Regions from separate parts of the Clostridium senegalense genome, predicted to be linked through region 2. Evidence: a T-box and tRNA genes for the amino acid it is inferred to sense, from the RefSeq annotation. Region 2 holds a T-box; the other holds one or more tRNA genes.
What was found. The T-box of region 2 lies ahead of proS (proline--tRNA ligase). A T-box ahead of a tRNA ligase gene usually reads a tRNA of that ligase, here a tRNA-Pro.
Positions count from the first base shown of each region.

Region 1: it has a tRNA-Pro gene. The T-box ahead of proS (proline--tRNA ligase) is inferred to sense a tRNA for this amino acid. The anticodon was not compared.

Region 1 is NZ_JAHLNC010000001.1:853,341-857,784, reverse strand. Features, by position in the region: gene KQI36_RS04080 (helix-turn-helix domain-containing protein) at 1-549, shown strand, start outside; gene proC (pyrroline-5-carboxylate reductase) at 872-1,681, shown strand; tRNA gene KQI36_RS04070 (tRNA-Arg) at 1,987-2,063, shown strand; tRNA gene KQI36_RS04065 (tRNA-His) at 2,070-2,145, shown strand; tRNA gene KQI36_RS04060 (tRNA-Gly) at 2,151-2,225, shown strand; tRNA gene KQI36_RS04055 (tRNA-Gly) at 2,230-2,303, shown strand; tRNA gene KQI36_RS04050 (tRNA-Pro) at 2,367-2,442, shown strand; tRNA gene KQI36_RS04045 (tRNA-Gly) at 2,459-2,532, shown strand; gene KQI36_RS04040 (YhgE/Pip domain-containing protein) at 2,697-4,444, shown strand, end outside.
Region 2 is NZ_JAHLNC010000003.1:11,688-16,131, forward strand. Features, by position in the region: gene KQI36_RS07385 (hypothetical protein) at 1-48, opposite strand, end outside; gene proS (proline--tRNA ligase) at 268-1,710, opposite strand; T-box leader at 1,769-1,991, opposite strand; gene murD (UDP-N-acetylmuramoyl-L-alanine--D-glutamate ligase) at 2,368-3,744, opposite strand; gene KQI36_RS07400 (glycine--tRNA ligase) at 4,358-4,444, opposite strand, start outside.

The DNA of each region.
Region 1 (4,444 bases), on a different contig from region 2:
AATAAAATAAAAGAACTAAGGTCAGATAAAAAAATGACATTAAGAGAATTAAGTGAGGCTACAGGACTTTCAATAGGTTTTTTGTCACAATTAGAAAGAGGTCTTACTAGTATAGCTACAGATTCGCTTATGAGAATAGCTGAAGCTTTAGATGTGGATTTAAATTATTTTTTTACTAATCCAAAAAGAAAACATAGAGTAGTTTTGAAGAGTTATGAAAAAGAAGTGTCTAAAATAGACAGTTCCATGTTTATAAATTATAACTTGACTACTAATCCTAATGATAAGGCTTTATTACCAAGATTAATAGAAATATTGCCTAATAACATAGAAGACAATTTAACTCAATATAAGCATGAAGGTGAAGAGTTTATATACGTGTTAGAGGGAGTTTTGACATTGTATGTAGATAATGAACAGTATGAGTTATATCCAGGAGATACTGCACATTATAGTTCACAAATAATGCATAACTTTGCTAATCATACAAGTAAGATAGTTAAAATTTTGGAGGTTCTTACGCCAAATCCTTTTAAAGATAAAGAGTAATACTTTAATAAGATATCTATAAATTAGATAAATGGAATGTATATATTTTTTTAGGGAAAATTGTACAAGCAATTCTACAGTGGAGTAGGAAAAATTTTTAGTAAATTTGGAAAATTTCAAAATGTGTAGTGAATAGTATGTATTTGTATAAGTTTGTTTATAAAACTAGAAAAAATATTTTAAAGTTTTATATTTAAATATACTTAAAATATTAGAGTCAATTGTGTATAATAGATTTAATAAAATTTAAAGATAATAATGATAATATAATTAAAAAACACAACAACAATTTTGAAATAGCATATAAAAGGATGGTAAGATAATGAATAAAATAATTGGATTTATTGGCTCAGGAAATATGGGTAAAGCTATGATTGGTGGAATAATCAAATCTAATCTAGTTAAACCAAATCAAGTTATTGTTTCTGATTTAAATGAAAGTAAGTTAGATGAGATAGATAGAGAGTTTGGTGTTAGTACTACAACAAATTCTAATGAAGTAGCAAAGAAAGCAGATATATTATTTTTAGCTATTAAACCTAATGTTTATGATATAGTTATGAAAGAAATTAAACAGGATTTGTCAAAAGATAAAGTTATAGTAACAATAGCAGCTGGAAAAACTATACAAGATATTGAAAATGTATTAGGAGAAGACAAGAAAATAGTAAGGACGATGCCTAATACTCCAGCATTAGTAAATGAAGGAATGTCAGCACTTTGTAGAAATAAAAATATATCAGAAGAAGAATTAAATAATATAAAAGATATATTTAAAAGCTTTGGAAAAGCTGAGGTTGTTGATGAGTACTTAATAGATTCTGTAATAGGTGTTAGTGGTTCATCTCCAGCTTATGTATTTATGTTTATAGAAGCATTAGCAGATGGTGCAGTAATAGGTGGAATGCCTAGGGATAAGGCATATAAATTTGCAGCACAAGCAGTGTTAGGATCTGCTAAAATGGTGTTAGAAACAGGTATGCATCCAGGAATGTTAAAGGATATGGTTTGTTCGCCAGGAGGAACTACAATTGAAGCTGTTAGAAGTCTAGAGAGAAGTGGCTTCAGAGCTTCAGTTATAGAGGCAGTAGTTGATTGCATGAGAAAATCAGAAGAAATGACTAAAAAATAATTATGTAGTTAAAAGCTGTATTAGACTAGAAATATATTTTAATACAGTTTTAATTTTATATTTTATTTGTATTAAGTTTTATAATATTATTTTATTTGTGTTATAAGGTTAAAAAATAATAATACGATTAAATTTATAGTAAATTAAAGTAAAATTTAAGCTTTTTTATAGTAAATATACTATATTATTTTAAAAAATATAAAAAAATATAAAAAAAAACAAAAAATGCTTGCATAACAAAAAAAACTATGATAATATTATTTTTGTCGTCAGGAGCAAAAGTTAAATGATGGACAAGTAAATGTGCGTTTTTAGCTCAGCTGGATAGAGCAACGCCCTTCTAAGGCGTGGGCCAGGGGTTCGAATCCCTTAAAACGCACCATGTATGGTGACCGTAGTTCAGTTGGTAGAGCACCAGGTTGTGGCTCTGGGTGTCGTGGGTTCGAGTCCCATCGGTCACCCCATATATGCGGGAGTGGCTCAGTGGTAGAGCGTCACCTTGCCAAGGTGAACGTCGCGAGTTCGAATCTCGTCTTCCGCTCCAATTTGCGGGTGTAACTCAATGGTAGAGTGCTAGCCTTCCAAGCTAGTTACGAGGGTTCGATTCCCTTCACCCGCTCCAATTATTTTTTGAAGTTACTTGAAAAAATAAGTTAAATATGGTAATATATATATAAATTCATATCGGGGTGTGGCGCAGATGGGAGCGCGCGTGGTTTGGGACCATGAGGTCGCAGGTTCAATCCCTGTCACCCCGACCACTTTTAACACAATTATGCGGGTGTAACTCAATGGTAGAGTGCTAGCCTTCCAAGCTAGTTACGAGGGTTCGATTCCCTTCACCCGCTCCAGAAAAAGATAGCTTAATAGCTATCTTTTTTTGTTGTATAAAATATTTATTATGGTAATTAAATTAAAAAGCAATAATATAAGTTTTTGCATAAGTTTTTATTAAAGTGTAAATCTATAACTATATATCTAATTAAAATATTGTTAATAGAGAGGTGTGAATTAATTGAAAAATATATTTCAGATATATAGAAGAGATTTGAAGATGCTTTTTACAAACTATGTTGCAATTATAATTATTTTAGGATTATGTATTTTACCATCTTTGTATGCATGGTTTAATATTAAAGCTTGCTGGGATCCATATGGAAATACTAAGGGGATTAAAGTAGCTGTTGTAAATAAGGATTCTGGATATAAATTTGATAACATGGATTTAAAATTAGGAGAGGAAATTGTTTCAGAATTAAAAAAAAATCATGATATTGGATGGGTTTTTACAGATCAAAAGGATGCAGATTATGGGGTTAATCATGGAAAATACTATGCAAGTATCATAATTACAGAAACATTTTCAAAAGATATTACTTCATTTTTGGAAAAAAGCCCTAAAAAACCTCAGCTTATATATAATGTTAATGAAAAAATTAATGCAGTAGCACCTAAAATAACAGAAAAGGGTGCATCTAGCTTACAAGAGACAGTATCTAAAAATTTTATTGAGATGGTTAATGGTGTTATATTTGAAAATTTTAATAAAATAGGTGTTGAAATCGAAGGACAAAGACCTACTTTAAAAAAAATAATTAATGTAATTTCTGACTTAAATAATAATATGGATGAAATTGAGACAGTAATAAATGAACTTTATGAGGGATCAATAACTGCCAAGGAATTTATAGATAAAATTACAAGTAATATTCCAATTTTAAAAGAAACTTTGAATTCAGCAATAGAAGTGGGAAATCAGAGTGAAAAGTTTATTCAAAGAGGTAAAGAAGATATAGATACTATAGCTCCATTCGTAAAAGAAAGCTTAATGTTTATAAGAGATAAAGCCAAAGAAATTAATATAATAATAGAAGGAATAGTAGATTCTACAAATGGAGTTGAAGTAACAGATGGACTTAAAAGGATTCGAACATTATTTTATAACATGGATGCAAGGATAACAAACTTAGTAGATACTATAGACAGAATTAACAATGTAGCTAACAATGAATTTTTAGAGCAATTATCGGCACAGTTAAAAAATTTTTCTCAAAGAATTAATGAAAAAATACAAGTAGTGGATCAATTGATTAAAGCTACAAGCGAAGGGCAAACTATTGGTAAGGATGCTTTAGAAGGATTAAAAGATATAAATAATGATATAATTAACTTTTTAGATGGAAAGATAGATTCTTTTGATTCAGAGCTTAAACCAGCATTAGATAATGTTATAAATAAATTAAATACAATAGTAGATAATTCATTGAATTTATTAAATGAAGCAAAGGGAGATATTCCAAAAGTAGAACAAATATTAGAAATAGGAGAAAAAGGCAGTGAATTAGGGATAGAAGGAATAGAAGAACTTAAGAAAAATTTACCTTATATAAGAGAAACTTTATCTAAGATTAATGATAAAACTACTATTTTTCAAGATGAAAAGCTTGTAGATAAAATATTAGAATTACTAAAAATAGATCCTAGTGTTGCTAAAACATTTATATCTACACCAGTGGAGTTAATAGAAAATGATTTATACAAAATTCCTAATTATGGTTCTGCTATGTCTCCATTCTATACAGTTTTAGCAATATGGGTAGGTACATTAATTCTATCTTCTATACTAACTGTGGATGTATATGAATTTGATGATAAGAGAATTTTAAAAAATTATGAGAAATTTTTTGGGAAATATTTATTTTTCCTAACAATAGCACTTATTCAGGGATTAATTGTTGCTATAGGAGATAAGTATTTACTTGG
Region 2 (4,444 bases):
AAACATAATAAACATTCCCCAAATTACTTTTGTAGAGTTTTTCTTCACTGTCTCTCCCCCTTAAGTATAAACACTGTATCTACTTTTTTTAAGTATATACTTCTTTTTTCTTATAGTTTTTTCATCACGCTAATTTTACCATAAAAATAATATATTCATACCCAAACAAACCTTATCATTTGCTATTAAATGATAAGGTTTATTTTTAATAAAAGATTTTTTGATTTAAAAAAGTTTTACTTTATCTAAAAACAATAATAATAAATTTTAATATGCTTTACCCCAATAAACCATTTTTTCTGCTTTTTTGCCACAGCATACACATTTAGTATCAATCTCTTCTTGTTCAAATGGAATACACCTAGAAGTTAATCCTGCTACTTCCTTAATTTTTTCCTCACATTCTCTTTCACCGCACCACATAGCTTTAGTGAAACCTGATTTATTTTCAGCATTATCTTTAAGTTCTTCTATTGTTTTAGCAACAAAAGTTCGTTCTTCCCTATTCTTTAACGCCTTTTCATATAAACACTTATGAATTTCATCTAGTACAGCTAAAATTCTATCCTTCAAATCATTTAAATCAACTACTTCTTTTGTTCTAGTATCTCTTCTAACTAAAACTACCTGGTGGTTTTCTATATCCTTTGGTCCAATTTCAATTCTAACTGGTATCCCCTTCATTTCATATTCATTGAACTTCCATCCTGGCATCTTATCTGAATCATCTAACTTAATTCTTACAACACTAGAAAGCATATTTTTCAATTCATTAGCCTTATCAAGGACTCCCTCTTTATGTTGAGCAATTGGAACAATGACTGCTTGAATTGGCGCTACTTTTGGTGGTAATACTAATCCACTGTCATCTCCATGAACCATTATAATAGCTCCAATTAATCTAGTTGTAACGCCCCATGAAGTTTGATGCACATATTGCAACTTAGAATTTTTATCAGAATATTTTATATTAAACGCTCTAGCAAATCCATCTCCAAAATCATGAGATGTTCCACTTTGAAGTGCCTTTCCATCATGCATTAAGCTTTCAATTGTATATGTTGCCTTAGCTCCTGCAAACTTTTCTTTTTCGGTCTTTTGTCCTTTTAGAACTGGAATTGCCAAATATTCTTCTAGCATACTAGCATAAACATTTAACATATTAATAGTCTCTTCCTCTGCTTCTTCTGCTGTTGCATGTGCCGTATGTCCTTCTTGCCATAAAAATTCGGAAGTTCTTAAAAATGGTCTAGTTGTTTTTTCCCATCTAACAACAGAACACCATTGATTATATTTCTTAGGTAAATCATTATAACTTTGAATAATCTTAGCATAATGTTCACAAAATAAAGTTTCTGAAGTTGGTCTTACTATTAATCTTTCAGCAAGATCTTCTCCTCCTGCTTTTGTCACATAAGCAACTTCTGGTGAAAATCCTTCTACATGATCCTTTTCTTTTTGTAATAATGATTCTGGTATGAACATTGGCATATATACATTTTCATGTCCAGTTTCCTTAATCTTATTGTCTAAATATCGTTGAATATTTTCCCATATGGCATATCCATAAGGTCTTATAATCATGCACCCTTTAACAGTTGAATAATCAATAAGCTCCGCTTTCTTTACAATATCTGTGTACCACTTAGCAAAATCCTTATCTATAGCCGTTATAGCTTCAACAAATTTTTTATTATTATTTTTACCCATGATTTTGTTCCTCCCTATCTGTTAATTATTAAATACAAAAAAACACCAAGAAAAATCCACAAGGGACCTTTCTTGGCGTTACCACCCTAATTATTATAAAATTGCGCGTAATAATCTTATAATCTCTCTTTATCTATACCGGGAATACCCGCTGTAGCCTACTATTATTTCGGTACAGAACTCCAAAGCTGGTTCAGTATATAATTTCTAGGAATTTTCATCAAACATTCCCTCTCTAATAAGAAATTACTATACTTACTATTCCTCTTCATAGCAATAATATTTTTTCTCTATATTACCTCAATAACCCGTTTACGTCAAGCATTACTTTCCTTAAAGTTACTTATTATCCTTTGTTTGTAATAAAGTTCAATATTCATTATCCTAAATTTGATTTTTAATACAATATGTAATAATAAAAAATTTAAATAAGCTATTCATTGAAAATTGATTTAGAAATTTTCATAAAATTATATTTACCATTCTTTCTTATCCCTAAATCATATATTAAACAAATTACATATAAAAAAAGCTATCACTCCTCTAACCTTTAGTTAGTTTTGTAGTAGTTCCTTAAACATATAAAAAAGAAATAATATAGTAAATATGCTTTAAATATTTATTATATTATTTCTTTGATTATTCATTATTTAACATTTATAGATTCATAACAATTTCTTTATACTTTAATCCTCTTACTGCAAAGTTAGGGAACATATCAAAGCTTGCACATGCTGGTGATAATGTTACTATATCTCCATTGTTAGCTAACTTTTTAGAAAGCTCAACTGCTTCTTCTAAAGTACTTACTTCATGTATAGAAACTTCTATTCCTTTTTCCTCTTTTAATCTATTAAATTCATGTTTGATTTTATCCTTAGTTGCACCTAATAATACAAGTTCTTTTATATATGGATATCCATTAAATGCTAGTATATCAAAAGCTAGATTTTTATCATATCCACCAGCTATTACTATTACAGGTTTTTCGAAAGCCTTTAAGCTAGCAAGTGTTCTTGTTGGACTTGAAGCTATAGAATCATTATAATATTCTACACCATCTAACTTTCTTACTAATTCACTTCTATGCTCTACTCCACCAAAATTTATAGCTACATTTTTCATAGCTTCTATACCTACTTCATCACAAGTAGCTGAAAATGCTGCTAAAAGGTTTTCTACATTATGCATTCCTTTTAACTTAATTTCATCTTTTCTACAAACAAGCTGACCTTTTACATATAACTTTCCATCTTCAAAATAAGCACCTTCACTTATTTTTTCTTTTCTACTAAATGTGTAAACTTTGCCTTTAGCTTCATTAATCATACCTTTAGTTATATCGTTATCTAAGTTTAAAACTAATAAATTTTCTTTATTTTGATATTTAAATATATTTTTCTTACTATCCACATATTCATCCATATCCTTATGCATATCTAAATGATTTGGAGAAAGATTTGTAACAACAGCTATATCTGTTGATGTGTCCATTGTCATTAATTGAAAGCTAGATAACTCTAAAACAACTCTATCTGTTTCCTTCATTTTTTCTATATTCGTAAATAATGGAGTTCCTATATTTCCCCCAACCCAAGTATTGTATCCACTTTCTTTTAATATATTATAAACTAATGTTGTAGTTGTTGTTTTTCCATCACTACCTGTTATGCCATATACTTTTGCTGGACAGTACTTAACGAATTCTTCCATTTCTGAAGTTATATAAGTTCCTTCTTCTTTCGCTCTTACTAACTCATCACAATCTATTCTCATAGAAGGCGTTTTAAATATCACTTCAAATCCTGTAAGTTTTTCTAGATAACCTTCACCTAATTCAAACTTAACACCAATTTTACCGTATTTTTCAACAACCTCTTTAAGGTCTTCTTTATTTTTTTTGTCAAAAGCAGTTACCTTAGCACCTAATGATACTAAATATTCTATAAGTGGTATGTTACTTACACCTATTCCTACTACTGCTACATTCTTATTTTGTATATATTTTTTGAATTCTTCAAAATTTCTCTTCATATTATCTTAATCCTCCAAGATTATATAGTTAAAAATATTACTAATTTGTTTATAAACTCTATACTTTAAATTATATTATATTTCTTTTAATAATTAAAATATATAAATAAAACTTTATATATTTATTCATTTTTAACATATCTTAGTTTTTTTAAACTTCAACATGTATTATACCATTATTATTCTTTATTTAAAAATAATTATATAATTAACCTTATTTGTATGTCAAAATTGCGCGAATTTATTTAATATATAAACTTATTTTCATCTTATTGAATTCAAGTTTTCTAAATGATATACTTTGTTTGTGCCGTAAGGAATATGTTAAGATGATTCCCCAAAATTTTAACATAACACATAACATATCCCCATGATTAAACCCTATTTTTTACCGGATTTTAATCCGGTTATTTTTTTTGTATATTTTACATAAAGCATTTTTTAAAATCAGTTTAATTATTCAAATTTATACTTTTTATATATTATTCAAAGTAAAATACTTTATTTTTACCATGATATACTATATAAAATATATAAGAATAGTAAACTGCTATTTTTAAAAACACCTAATTAAAATCCCAACAAGTTTTTGTTGGGATTTTTATTTTATTTATTAAAACTCTATTTTTTCTTCTATATATTTAACTAAATCATCTACTGATAATCTTATTTGTTCCATTGTATCTCTATCTCTAATTGT